Regions from separate parts of the Pseudoalteromonas sp. CO342X genome, predicted to be linked through region 2. Evidence: predicted binding sites of a transcription regulator. Region 2 holds the regulator's gene; the other holds the start of a gene.
The links. The regulator sigma-54, encoded in region 2, starts transcription at its own class of promoters, with help from an activator protein. The targets are predictions, from matches to a motif close to GTTGGCACGNNNNTNGNNT.
Positions count from the first base shown of each region.

Region 1: a site for sigma-54 is predicted at 5,297-5,315, ahead of EXT47_RS13240 (DUF2726 domain-containing protein). Genes of this name have one in related genera too.

Region 1 is NZ_SGPH01000027.1:9,396-16,891, forward strand. It holds gene nth (endonuclease III) at 1-509, shown strand, start outside; gene EXT47_RS13225 (YncE family protein) at 659-1,654, opposite strand; gene EXT47_RS13230 (aminotransferase class V-fold PLP-dependent enzyme) at 1,955-3,859, shown strand; gene EXT47_RS13235 (PD40 domain-containing protein) at 3,960-4,934, opposite strand; gene EXT47_RS13240 (DUF2726 domain-containing protein) at 5,356-5,946, shown strand; gene mtnN (5'-methylthioadenosine/S-adenosylhomocysteine nucleosidase) at 6,055-6,762, shown strand; gene EXT47_RS13250 (cobalamin biosynthesis protein) at 6,762-7,496, shown strand, end outside.
Region 2 is NZ_SGPH01000035.1:258,674-266,169, reverse strand. It holds gene mgtE (magnesium transporter) at 1-583, opposite strand, end outside; gene EXT47_RS16620 (HPr family phosphocarrier protein) at 1,106-1,375, opposite strand; gene rapZ (RNase adapter RapZ) at 1,376-2,242, opposite strand; gene ptsN (PTS IIA-like nitrogen regulatory protein PtsN) at 2,235-2,693, opposite strand; gene hpf (ribosome hibernation promoting factor) at 2,695-2,982, opposite strand; gene EXT47_RS16600 (RNA polymerase factor sigma-54) at 3,012-4,511, opposite strand; gene lptB (LPS export ABC transporter ATP-binding protein) at 4,558-5,283, opposite strand; gene lptA (lipopolysaccharide transport periplasmic protein LptA) at 5,283-5,825, opposite strand; gene lptC (LPS export ABC transporter periplasmic protein LptC) at 5,815-6,369, opposite strand; gene kdsC (3-deoxy-manno-octulosonate-8-phosphatase KdsC) at 6,366-6,917, opposite strand; gene EXT47_RS16575 (KpsF/GutQ family sugar-phosphate isomerase) at 6,917-7,496, opposite strand, start outside.

The DNA.
Region 1 (7,496 bases), on a different contig from region 2:
CTGATGTTGGAGTGAACAAAGCAACGCGCAAACTCTTCCCTGTTGCCAACACACCAGAAAAGATCCTTGAGCTTGGCCTTGAAGGCTTAAGAGACTATATCAAAACCATTGGTTTATTTAATTCAAAAGCCAATAACGTCTATAAAATGTGTCAGATCCTCGTCGACAAACACGGCTCCGAAGTTCCTGAAAACCGTGAAGCACTAGAAGCACTGCCGGGGGTCGGTCGCAAAACCGCCAACGTGGTACTAAACTGCGCTTTTGGCTGGCCGACAATTGCCGTAGACACCCATATATTCCGCGTCTCCAATCGCACCAAGTTTGCCATGGGTAAAGATGTGGTGGCAGTCGAGCAAAAGCTAGAAAAGGTTGTACCAAAAGAATTTAAAGTGGATGTCCACCACTGGTTAATCCTTCATGGCCGCTATGTGTGCACCGCGCGTAAACCTAAGTGTGGCAGCTGTTTGATTGAAGATTTGTGTGAGTTTAAAGAGAAGACTGATAGCTAATCTTTGTTTTAGCATAAGCACAACTTTTATTTGTGGTGGTTACCGTGAATTTGTTGTTTCGTAAAATTGTTCAAGCGATATGAAAACACAGCTCGCTGCGTAAAGCAGCTCCTACTTCACGCCACATTCGTATCGACGTGATGGCTAGCCTAAGGCAATACCACTGCTGAATACCCTATTCCATCTGGTCCGTTACCAGTAGGGAGTTCAAATAAGGTTTTGCCAGATACAATATCTATAACAAGGACCTTATTTTTTTGGTAAGCGGATAAAAATAAAGTGCGATCGTCTGGATGGAGGATCACGCCTTTTGGTCCTGTTCCCGGCTCAAACTTTATTTGACGCAGCTTTTCTTTGTGCATTGCATCGATCACATCAAGGGTGTGATTCCTATAGTCTGGGATCACAGCAAACTGCTCATCGCGGGTAAGTAACACACGGTATGGAAAGCTATAGCCTTTCCATTGCTTAATTATACGCTCATTTGCTACATCAAACACGGTAACTAAGCCATCATCGTTGCTACCAACCCAGAGCTCTGAGCCACTTTTATTTATGGTGATAGCCTCTGGTACTTTTGGCATTGAAATTTTGCGAAGTAAGGCACCTGACTTTACATCTAATTCAGACACTGAATCTGCGCGCATATTTGTGGTGTAAACACGCTCGCTAGACGCCGGCAGCGCCACCATATGAGAGCCTCTTTGCTCTGTTGCTATTACTTTATCAATTTTCCCCGACTCTATATCAACGATTACCACACTGTCGGAGCCTTCAGACGATACTGCAACGCGTTTTTGGTCTTTTAAAAACAACACGCCATGTGGCCTTGGATAACGAGACAAATCAATGGTTTTTACTTTTTTTGCTTGCCGAACGTCAAAAACACTTAGACTATTGCCACGTGCATAATTAGTGACAACAGCCGTATGCCCGTCGGCACTCATTGCTAATTCATGTGGTCCTCTGCCGGTTGCGAGCGTCAGCTTAATTTTTCGGCTGCTAAGATCGATGAAATCAACCGAGTCCCCCTTTTTATTTACAACAACCAATGTTCCCGACAAGTTATTTGTATCAGCCCATGAAGGGAAGCTGATTAAACACCCAAATAAGAACACATACACAACATAATTAACCAATCTCATTTTGACTCCTTTTGATCTGTTAGCTAGTACTGTTGTTTTTATCACTACTGTATTTATCATTGAAAAGCAATCGTAATACAGCCTTCAAAAACACCCTATCCCAAATTTAACTCAGACACGCCTGATACTCGAAACCTTCCTGTTTCCTATGTTGAATAGCACACTTTCCATCACTCGCAACAACTTCCTCGCCTACATCCGTTTTACAATTTCTGGAACATTTTCAAAGTATTGATTTCACAAATCACTACGCTTTCTTTATGCTAATGAAAGTCTTTAAATTTTAATGCGAATATCATTATGCTACCTGTCCTTCGTATCTTGTTAATAGAACAAGAGCCAGCTGTATTGCAAGCGCTCTCAAGCAATCTGTCAAAAACGATCCCTAATTTTGAGCGAGAGGATGTTCAAATCGATATTATTGAATGCCTCGAACTTTCAAAAGCCTTGGAGCATGTCACTGAAGATGGTGATATTCAAGCTGTCGTGCTGAGTTGGGATGTGCACAACAAAAGTGGCGAGCAAACCTATAGTCGTTTTATCGAGCAATTAAAATGTATTCGTCTAGAATTACCGGTTTACGTTATTGGCGATGACACTAAAGGGCTTGAGATAGTCAACGAATCCGAGGAAATCGAGTCTTTCTTCTTTAAAGATGAAGTTATCTCAGATCCTGAAGCCATTTTGGGATATATGATCAATGACTTTGATGACAGAGCCGAGACGCCATTCTGGACGGCGTATCGCAGCTATGTCGGCGAAGCGAACGACTCTTGGCATACTCCGGGTCACAGCGGCGGTTCGAGCTTTAGAAACTCTCCTTATATCAAAGATTTTTATCAATTCTATGGCCGTAATGTATTTGTCGGAGACCTGTCCGTATCGGTTGATTCGTTAGGTTCACTGTCAGATAGTACCAATACCATTGGCCGCGCTCAGGAGTCAGCTGCAGCAACGTTTGAGGTTAAACGCACCTACTTCGTAACCAACGGTTCGTCCACCTCGAATAAAATTATTTTGCAAACCCTACTTCGCAAAGGCGATAAGGTGATCATCGACCGCAACTGTCATAAGTCAGTGCACTACGGCATTTTGCAATCGGCCAGTTTCCCTATCTATTTATCGAGTATTTTAAATCCAAAATATGGCATATTCGCACCGCCTTCACTGGCTGACATCAAGCAAGCGATTGAACAAAATACCGATGCAAAACTACTGGTGCTCACAGGCTGTACCTATGATGGTTTGCTGAGCGACCTGAAACAAGTCGTAGAATTTGCCCATCAGCATGGCATCAAAGTCTTTATTGATGAAGCTTGGTTTGCTTACTCGCTATTTCACCCTAGCTTGCGCCATTACTCCGCCATTCATGCAGGTGCCGATTATGTCACCCATTCGGCGCATAAAGTCGTATCGGCATTTTCGCAGGCGTCTTATATCCATATTAATGACCCCGATTTTGATGCTGATTTTTTCCGTGAGATTTACAGTATCTACGCCAGCACCTCGCCCAAATACCAACTTATTGCGTCTTTGGATGTGTGCCAGAAGCAGTTGGAGATGGAAGGCTATAAGTTACTCAATGCGCTGCTGAACCATGTTGCAGAGTTCAAACAGCAGATGGCCTCGCTCAAACATATTAAAGTGCTTGATAAGCAAGACTTTATGAACATATTCCCACATTTTAGTGGCGATAATATGGGGCATGATCCGCTTAAAATCCTCATCGATATTAGTGAACTACCGTACTCATTAAAGGATATTCATAAGTTTCTGCTAGACGAAATTGGGCTGGAGATTGAGAAATACACCCACAGTACCATCTTAGTCTTACTAACCTTGGGTGGTACACGCTCAAAGATCATTCGTTTATACAATGCCTTAAAGAAACTTGATGGCGGCAAGGTAAAACTATCGAAGTCAACGCGACGCTCACGCTTACCTGAGAATTTACCCGCTATTGACCTTGCTTGTATTCCTAGTGATGCCTTCTACGGCGAGCGTGAATCTGTACCTATTAGCAAGAGCAACAACCGAATTTGTGCAGGTTTAGTCACCCCGTATCCTCCGGGGATTCCGCTTTTGGTGCCGGGTCAACATATTACCCAAGAGCATATTGAATATCTCAAGGAGCTGGCAGGGCAAGGATTGACCATTCAAGGTAGTTTCGATGGTGAGATCTATGTGCTTAAAGAAGACAAATAACGCGAGCTAATATCATAATCCAGTACTAGGCAAGCCATTTTAAAACGTGGCTGCCTAGCGCTTGTAGAGCTTTGCGTTTTCCTGCAATTACGCTAGCATTTTAGCCCTTCTCGCGAAGATATTGGTTTAGCTCGGTTATATCAACGCTATAAATATTCATAAGGCCATTATGGATCCTTTCCTGTCGCTGAAGCAATTCATCATAATTGTTTACAGCTTTCACATCTGGGTTTTTATCACTTGAGAAAAACAAAGTATTACCGTCAGCTGATAGGATCGGATCTGAGTCCATACGACGCGAATTGATTTTATCGCCTAGATTTATCGGTTTCCCCCACTTGCCATCTTTTTGTTTAACCGATACATGCAAATCATAGTGACCTAAACCGCCCGATCTCATTGACGTGAAAAATAGCAGTTTTCCGTCCGATGAAACCTCTGGATCAGCATCACTTGCTGTGGAGTTGAGCTCTGAAATCTCAATTGGCGCTTGATATCCATCAGGGTGGTACTTAGAAAGAAAAAGATCTACGCCGCCCGTAGCTCCTTTTATGATAGATGAGAAGTAGATATCTTTATTAGTGTGTATAGTTGGGTAGATCACAGTATGATCTCCGTTAATTTTGCCAGGCACTAACTCAGGTTTGCCAAATTTATCACCATCATAGCTGACTTGCCACATCTGAAAGATCCCATTTTCCACGTTCTCTACCGGCCTTCTGGAAGTAAAATAAAATGTGTTACTGTCTTTGGAAAAGTACGGATTTGTATCGTGAAATTCACCGCTAAAAGGAAGCAATGTTGGGGTTTGCCAAGTGTCCCCTTGTTTGTGAGAAATGACTAAAGCACTGTGTGAAAATCGGGCTAAAGCTCTAACAAACGCAAACTTTTTACCATCTGGAGACAAACTAGAACCGTACTCAAATTGATTAGTCGATACTATGTTTGGCGCAAACAAGCTTGGCTCTAGGTTGTTTAAAATCACCGCTAACTTGTCATCAGCTTGTACTGACCATTGCGCAGAAACTGCTGAAATCAATAACCCTATTTTAGCGACTGTTTTACGCTGTATCATATAAATATCCTTTTTTGTTATAGTACACTTTGTTTACTTTTTGATAATTGTATGTGTGTTGAATCAAACTGCTTGAAAAGTAACTTTGTCGCCAGATGATATTATCAAAACATAACTGAAATTAAAAAAGCAACAATCCCACATGACTTAGTGATATATAGAAGCTTAATAAAAATTACTTTATAGGGCATGTTGATTTTAAAAGTCGGGCTGGTTTTGCAGTAATTTATGATGTTTTTAAGCGACATTGCGCTAATACAATGTGTTATGCCACATAAATCAGCAGAAAGTCATCATAAGTGCTTATCCCTTGTGACTTACTCACCGCCCTAATGTTTATCACCTACTAATTTAAGCGCTCTTCTGGCACAGCTATTGCTTATAAAACCACAGATGTCATTTTTTTGATTTGGAGTTTTGTATGGAATTTGCGTTACTTGCTATTTTGGCTCTAGTGGTCGTTGCTTCCATTGTCGCTTCTAAGTACACCGATGTGGGTGGCAATCCTTATCCGTTTAATCGTAAAGAATCTGTTTTTACCACCGTTGAAGCATCGTTTCTACAATTATTAGAACGTGCCGTTGGCGATAGATATAAAATCGTTAGCCGCATTAAGCTCATTGATGTGATTGAGTGCAAGCCGGGGATCTCTCCAAAAGCGCGTCGTGCCGCGGTAACTAAAGCTAAAAATAAGCAGTTGGATTATGTTTTGGTAGACAAAGAGACACTGAAAATTGTTGCCGCTGTTGATTTGGTCAATAACGCCAATAAAAACGGCCACAAAGCACAAAAAGATTGGTTTGTCAGTGGCGCTCTGGAATCTGCGGGTATTCCACACATTCGCATGAAAATCAAAAGTGGCTACCAAAGTGCTGAGGTGCGTGCGGCAATCTTGTTCAAGCTTGGCCAAAAAGTGGAGATGCCAAAGAAAACCAGAAACCGCACCTACAAACCTGCGGTGCTGTCTCCTTCACAGGCAAAAGCACAGTCAACTCAGTTGGCAGAAATCTAGCAAAACGGGCGTCAGCCCGTTTTTTGTTTTACCTATCAAAACCCCTTTCGTATAATAAAAGCAATTTTGACACTGGGGCTTTCCCCACCACAAATTAGGAATCTTTTGATGAAAGTAGGCATTATCGGCGCAATGGAGCAAGAAGTTACCATTTTGCGTAACACCATGGAGAACCCGCAAACATTGACCAAAGGTGGCTTTACTTTTTATACCGGCAAACTGGCTGGTCTTGACGTAACGCTTGTACAGTCTGGCATTGGTAAAGTGGCAGCAACGGTTGCGACAACTTTGCTTATCGACAACTTTGCGCCAGATTGCGTGATCAACACGGGTTCTGCAGGTGGTTTTGAACCATCACTAAACGTCGGCGATGTGGTGATTTCAAATGAAGTACGTCATCACGATGTTGATGTTACTGCATTTGGCTATGAAATTGGTCAAGTTCCACAAATGCCTGCTGCGTTCACTTCGCATGCAAAATTAGTTGAAGCTGCAGAGCAAAGCGTACATGAGCTTGAAGGCATTCAAACTATGGTTGGTTTGATCTGTACGGGTGACTCATTTATGTGCGACCCAGTACGCATCGACAAGGCACGTGCAGACTTCCCTACGATGTTAGCAGTAGAAATGGAAGGTGCGGCAATTGCGCAGGCTTGTCATTCTTTAAACACGCCATTTGTTGTGATCCGCTCGCTATCTGATATCGCCGGCAAAGAATCACCGCAATCATTCGAAGAGTATCTAGAAGTCGCTTCTGTTAACTCTTCAAAGATGGTGATGGCACTACTTAATAAGCTGGATAAGGTTACGCTTTAGTGCTCGACAGCTTGCTTCAGGCCCATGAGGGCCTGATCATTTTCTTACTGGCGATTTTTGCTAGCCTAGGGGTAAGGTTATCAACACTTTACCACCCTAATCTTATTCTTAGCCTTATTTTTAAAGCGATTGCCGAAAAAGTTTATCGCCCTAAAGCCGCTTCTAGCTATCAACTTTTATCCGGTACACTCGGCTTCCTCCTGCCAATATTAACTATCACTGTATTAACTTATGCGATTATAAGCTTTGCTTTTTATCCTAATTGGCTCGGTGGGCTGGTGTTGTTTTTATGCTTAGATATTAGCCATGAAAGCCGTGCTAAGCGCATTTCCGCGCTGATAAAGTCAAAGCAAAAAGTGACTGCAAGAGCCGTGTTGCAAGGAATGGTAGCAAGAGATGTAGAGAAGCTAACAGAGCTTGGTATTTGTAAAGCCACCATAGATAGCACCGCATTAAATACCCTGCGCCATTTTTTTGTCATTGCTTTACTGTATCTAACAGCAGGCCCCTATCTCGCGCTATTTTATAAACTGTTACTACTGTGTGGTCATGCTTGGCGGCAAGTAATGCTCCCCTCAAGCCGTTTTATGGCAAGCCTTTCCCGCATGATTTGGCTCGTTGAGTTTGTGCCTATTCGATTATTAATTACCTGCTTTTCGTTGCTACTTAGACCAAAGCAAACTTGGCACTACATTAAATACTACGGCCGTCACTTTAGCCAAACGAATACTGGA
Region 2 (7,496 bases):
ATAAGGTATTGACAGGCAGCGTGCCTAAAAAGCAGTTGTCTTTATCAACTACATACAACTCGTCCGTACCGTCTGGCAATTCGCCTTTAAGACGTAGATATCTAAATACAACTTCTAAGGTAACATCGGGTCGAATAGTGACCGTGTCAGTGCTCATTAGCGCACCGGCCGAGTGTTCCTTGTAGGACAATGCTTGTGTCGCACGTTCTCTATCTTGGCTATCCATCGCACCGATAACGTCTTGGTAGACGGTATCAGGCAGGCTTCTCAGAACATCACCAAGGTCATCGTCGTCCATGTCTTCTGTAGCGGCAGCAATTAGCTCCGGCTCCATCTGGGCGATGATCCCAAGTCTTACGTCCTCTGACAGTTCCTCTAAGACATCCCCTTGGATATCTGGGTCAACGAGCTGCCACAGCATAGAGCGAACTTTATGAGGGGATGATTCTAAAAGCAGTGCTGTATCACAAGGAGCTGTTTCTGCGAGCATACGCCTAACTTGAACAAACTGACCACTGTTTAAGGCTTTAGTTACCTTTTGGAGTTGTTCCAGTGTGTAGTCTTGTTCAAATACTTCAGGCATAGGCATCCTTTTTGATAATAATGGTGGCTAACGTGATTAAGTTAACCCTATTCATTTATTTTATCGCAGAAATCAATTTCTTAATTTGAATTTTATTCGTGTTGTTTCTGCTGGTGGGTTGTTATCGTTAATACACGTTAAAGGTGTACGCAACGATAAAGTAGGATTTTCTCGGCAACTCGCTTTACTGCACGAGAGAAACCTAAATTGGTATTACAGTGTAACTCAGTTTATTGGGAACTACCAAGGTTTACGCTTAATTATGAGAGACTTATTATACCAATTCGCTTAATTAAGTGATCTATTTTTAAGCGAGAAAACCTTGTTGATAACACGGCGAAAATTTTGCTATTTAGTTGTTCTAAATGAGAAATTTTTAACACAGTTAGCGTCAGGTTTGCTCCTTCAAATTGAGTAAGTATTAAGACTAATTGGTATTAGACCAGTCTGGTTACGGAGGGGGAGATTAGCACGGACTAAATGAATCAGACCTTAGTGCTATTTTGGTGCTAGTAGCCCAAGTTACTCGGATTCATTAAATTTATTTTCTATTAGTCCGCCAATGGCGTCTAGTGCATACTGAGCATCAGGACCTTCACAAACCACTCGGACTTCTTTCCCTTGGCTGCTTTCAAGTAACAACAGCGCTAGTACGCTGTCAGCAGCTGCACTTTTGTCTCCTTGATATAAGGTCACTTCGGCATCAAATTGGGTTGCTAATTGTGCAAGAACCGTCGCTGCTCTAGCGTGCAGACCAAGCTTGTTCTGGATTAAAAACGTATCTTCTAGCATTTAACCCTCTTGCTCACGGTGGCGAATTTTGACGTTGGGATGGGTTTTAGCAAAACGCTCACCAATGGTTTGCGCTAAATATACCGAGCGATGTTGCCCACCTGTACATCCTATTGCAATCGTTAGATAACTGCGATTGTTACGCTCTAAGTGTGGTAACCAAGTTTGTACAAAGGTTTGGATCTGCCAAGTAAACTTTTGCACGATGCTGTGACTCGACAAATAGTCTTTGACTGGCTGATCTAGGCCAGTTAGCGGCTTAAGCTCAGGCTCCCAATGTGGGTTGGGCAAAAAGCGCGCATCAAAAACGTAATCCGCTTGTTTTGGGATACCGTGTTTAAAGCCGAAAGATTCAAAGGTAATAATGAGTTGTTTGTCTTTTTTACCTAAGATTTTTTCGCGGATATCTTCTGCAAGTTGATGAACGCTCAGGCCTGTAGTATCAATGAGAAAATCGGCGCGAGTGATCAATACGTCTAACAATTCCCGTTCTTTCTTTATTGCAACATCTAGTGGAAGATTATGCAGTGAAAGAGGGTGCAAACGGCGTGTTTCTGAGAAGCGTTTTATCAGGGTTTGATCGTCACTGTCTAAATAAAACAGGGTAGGTTTGGCAAAGCCTGGTAAGTATTCAAGAATGTCATTAAACTCGTCCTGTTCTTTAGGTAAGTTTCTGACATCAATACTGACTGCTATTTTATTATAATTGTCCGAAACGCTGCGGACTAAAGACGGCAGCAAATTGACCGGAATGTTATCTACACAATAGTAGCCTAAGTCTTCCAATACTCGAAGCGCTACAGATTTACCAGAGCCTGAGCGGCCACTGATAATGATAAGCTCGAGTCCTTTTTCTTCATCACTCATCAAGTTCACCTTGGATCACTGCATATAACTCATCGTCACTTTTTGCTTGCCTAAGCATTTTGCAAAAAGACTTGTCTTTGAGTGTATCAGCAATCGCCGCTAAGGTCTTCAGGTGCTGTTGATTATCACCTTCGGGTACGATGAACGCGACAAAAATATCGACAGGCTGCTTATCTATGGCTTCAAACTGGATCCCTTGCTCGCTGACAAGCACCATTGCAAGGATTTTATCCAAACCTTCAAGTCGACCATGGGGAATGGCAATGCCTTTACCGATCCCTGTGCTGCCTAATTTCTCTCGCGCCATTAAGGCGTCCAAGATAGCATGCTGACTGGTATTTGGAATTTGGCTATGAGCCAGTTCGCTGATGTATTCTAAAATACGTTTTTTGCTATTAAAAAGGACCGCAGCTTTACTGCAGTCCTTGTTCACTAATTCACTTAATTTCATCTTAGTGTCGAGTGAGCTTCTCTTTGTGTTTAATAACTTGACGATCTAGCTTGTCGATAAGGCCATCAATTGCGGCATACATATCTTGATGCTCTGTTGATGCAAATAGCTCGCCGCCGTTTACGTGTAATGTTGCTTCTGCTTTTTGTACTAGCTTCTCGACATCAAGGATCACATGCACGTTATTGATATGATCAAAGTGCCTTTCTAGCTTCGCAAACTTGTTGGTGACATAGTCTCTTAATGAGTCAGTAATTTCTACATGGCGACCAGTTAGATTTAGTTGCATAAGCATTTTTCCTTCTTGGGTTTTACGTCTTATATCAAGCTTTTACGCTGATTTGACGGTGGAATGGCTAGGGATTCACGATATTTTGCAATCGTGCGTCTCGCTACCTTAATTCCTTGCTCAGCTAAGATATCTGCAATTTTGCTGTCACTCAATGGCTTCGCGGTATTTTCTGCAGCTATCAGCTTTTTGATAAGTGCTCTAATTGCTGTAGAGGAGCACTCACCTCCATTTTCTGTACTTACATGGCTAGAGAAGAAATACTTCAGCTCAAATATTCCCCGAGGTGTATGCATGTATTTTTGTGTTGTCACACGGGAAATTGTGGACTCATGCATCTCAACCATTTCAGCAACATCATTTAGCACCATAGGGCGCATTGCTTCGGGGCCATGTTCAAAGAATGCCTGTTGTTGTTGCACAATGCAATTGGTAACTTTTAATAAAGTATCATTTCGGCTTTCTAAGCTTTTAATAAACCACTTTGCTTCTTGTAAATGTGAGCGAATAAACTGACTATCCGTACTGGATTTTGCCGTTCTAGACATCGCAGCGTAATGGTCGTTTACTCTTATTTTAGGCATAGCATCAGGATTTAGCTCTACGACCCAGCGACCTTTTACTTTTTTCACTGATACGTCAGGGATCACATATTCAGGCTCTTCATGAATAATGCTTGCCGCTGGTTTTGGGTTAAGGCTATGAATTAACGTCATGACCTCTTTGAGATCGGCTTCTTTAAGGCGCGTTTTCTTTGCCAAAGTTCGATAGTCACGGCTGGCAAGCAAGTCGATATGCTCTGTCAGGATCATTTTCGTTTCGGCAATCCATGGTGTATCTGGGGCGAATTGATTTAGCTGAATACACAAGCATTCTTGTAAACTGCGCGCTGCGATACCGACAGGATCGAAAAGCTGAATACGTTTGAGCACGGCTTCGACTTCATCCAGCTCAATAGGCTCTTCGCTACTCTCATCATTAATGCTTTCTAAAATGTCTTCGCAAGACAGTGTTAAAATGCCTGACAGGTCGACCGCTTCAATAATCGCAATCGCAATCGCTCTATCTGTTGGACTAAATGGTGTCAGCTCAAGTTGCCACATGAGATAGTCGTGGAGAGATTCAGAGGTTTCCCCTTGATAAACATTATCGTCATCGGGAAGTGGGCCTGAGCTTGCAGCGGGTGCTGCACTCATATATTCGTCCCAAGTGACATCCATGGCAAGGTCATCACTGACAGTGTCTTTGCTCATGGCGGTATCTGAGTCTATTTCATAGTCACTAACCTGCGCTTCATCGCTTGAATCTTGATTGTCGTCAGCACTGCTCTTTTCTTGGCTGTGTTGGTCAGCGTTTTCGCCGTCAGTATTATCACCTTCTTCCACTTCCAACAATGGATTGCTGTCTAATGCTTCTTGTATTTCTTGTTGCAGATCCAATGTACTAAGCTGCAGCAAGCGAATGGCTTGTTGCAGTTGTGGAGTCATTGTAAGTTGCTGCCCCATGCGCAGCTGTAATGATTGCCTCATGTATCTCTAACAATCCTTTTTAACAGTTATTAATACTACGTCTTAACTATAGCTTGAATTGTTCGCCTAGGTAGACATCTCTTACGGTTTGATCTGCCAAAACATGTTCTGGCGTGCCTGCAGCGATTAACTCACCATGTGAAACGATGTAGGCTTTTTCACATACGTCCAGTGTTTCTCTAACGTTATGATCGGTGATTAGCACACCGATACCGCGGTTTTTTAGGTGCTCTATGATTGTCTTTATATCTAACACCGAAATAGGATCAACACCAGCAAAAGGTTCATCTAACAGGATAAACTTAGGATTAGCGGCTAAAGCGCGAGCAATCTCTACGCGTCTTCTTTCGCCTCCCGACAATGCCATGCCCTGTGAGTCACGAATGTGTTGAATATTAAATTCGTCCAGTAACTCGTTTAGTTCAGCTTCTCTCTCAACTTTAGATAAGTCTTTTCGAGTTTCTAAAATCGCCATCAAATTTTGATAGACCGTGAGTTTTCTAAAGATTGAAGACTCTTGTGGTAGATAGCCAATACCAAGTCGCGCGCGGCTGTGCATTGGTAGCAAAGTGATATCTTCATCATCAATCTGAATAAAACCTTTGTCGCTTGGTACTAACCCTACAATCATGTAGAACGTAGTGGTTTTACCCGCTCCATTTGGTCCTAATAAGCCTACAATGCTGCCAGCCTGAACACTTAAACCAACATTTTTGACGACCTGACGACCTTTATAACTCTTTGCTAGACCAGTTGCTTTGAGCTCGCTCATTAATTGTTACCTTCTTCCTGCGCTTTTTTATCTTTTGCGTCTTTTTTGTCATCAACAGGAACAAGGATGGTTCTTACCCGAGAATCTTCTTGGTCTGAGCGCTCAGCACTGATCAATTGCTTTTCAATGTCATAGGTGATGACTTGCGCATTGATTTTTTGCCCAGTTTGATTGATTTCCGCATCGCCAGAAATGACTAAGGTGCCTTTCGCAACGTCGTAACGAATTTCGTTTGCTTTGGCTTCTAGCAAATTACCATCAGGTTGACGTTCACTGAAAATAGCTGGGCTGCCAGTAGCAACAAGCAGTTGCTTGTTAGTACCAAGCTCCGCGCGGCGGTGGACTTCTAGGCGATCGGCATTTATTTTTCTGTTGCCATGAATAATAACAACATTCTGTTCAAAAATACCGATGTTGCTTTGCAGTTGAGCTTGCTGACGGCCAGCATCAATAATGACTTCATTTTGTTCTGCAGCAATTGCTAAAGTAGAACTTGCAAGCAAGCCGATGAAAATTAGTTTGTTAATGATTTTACTGGTCATAATAAATTGTCTTTGTGTGGTTGATGAGTTCGATCACTTGCTTTTGTAGATCTGCATGCAGCCCTTTACCCGTGATCCTAAGACTAGGACCTGTGATAACGACAGGGTGTTCCGATTTCATCAATTTTTGCTTAATTTCAACTCTTACATTATCGGCATTGATATCGGTGATCATGGCGTTAGGCGTTAAATTCTTTGCCAGCACATTGCCTTCTAATATCAAGGTATTGTTTTCGTACAGTGTTGCTTCTAATGCACTTATTTGCCAATTCTGCTCACCGTTATATAAGGTGAAAATAGGCTTTTCAAAGTGACTAAAGCCAAGATCTTGATACAACTCCATCTTATCAGCAGTTACCTGATAGTTTAATAAGCCATTTTCACTATAGGTCGTTTGCTGAAGCGTGGTTGCAACATAATCGGGCTTAGCTAACGGTTCATCTTCTTTTGCTGAGTCCGCCTCTGATGGATTAAACATGGGCGACCACATCCATACCATTAGAGAAGCGAAAACAATGAGTAAGATGACACGTAATACGGTCATGTACTTGATCCTTTGGAAGTCAATAAGTGATTTTGGCTGAGCATTAGAAGATCAGTCAGTTCTCTCACGGCACCAAAACCACCAGGCATCAAGGTCGTGTAATGGGCGATATGTTTAACAAGAGGGTGTGCATCATTGACGGCAACGGCAAAACCGACTTGCTCCATTACGGGTAGATCTGGGCCATCATCACCAATATATGCAATTTCGTCATCACTAAGGCTGAGCTTAGTCTTCAGTTCATCATATGCCACTAACTTGTTTTCTTGGCCTTGGTAAATATAAGTTACATTTAAACTAGTCATGCGTTGCTGAACTATTTGTGAATGCCTACCTGTGATAACGGCGACTTCGATACCACTATCAATCAAGGCCTTAATACCAAACCCATCTTTGGTATTAAATGCTTTCAGTTCTTCTCCATTATTACCAAGGTATATACGTCCATCTGAGAATACGCCATCAATATCGCAAATCAATAATTTGATTTGTTTTGCTTTTTCCCAAGCTTCAGGTGAAATCGTCTGATATAAATCTTCAAATTGCATTACAGCACCCCCGCTCTAAGTAAATCTTGCGTATTCAAGGCGCCAACCGGTATGTTGTTTTCGTTTACCACAATCAAGCCATTAATTCGTTTGGTTTCCATGATATTGAGTACCTCAGCTGCGAGCATATCGGCGCGTGCAGTCGTACTTTTAGCCGTCATTACTTGCGTGATTGGGGTGGTGTGAATATCGACCTTTTGTTCGATAATACGGCGCAAGTCACCATCGGTAAAAATACCCTGTAATTGCGAGCTTTCATCTACGATTGCCGTCATACCTAAACTTTTAGCGGACATTTCAAATAAAGCTTCTTTAACTGTGCAATGACTATTGACCATAGGGATTGCATCTCCTTGATGCATGACATCAGCAACGGTTAGTAGTAGACGTCTTCCCAAACTACCACCAGGGTGGGAAAGTGCAAAATCATCTGCCGTAAAACCTCTGGCTTCAAGTAGCGCAACTGCGAGTGCATCACCCATCACTAGCGTAGCTGTGGTGCTGGCCGTGGGTGCAAGTCCTAATGGGCAGGCTTCTTTCGATACTCTAACACAAAGGTGAACTGTCGCATTACGAGCC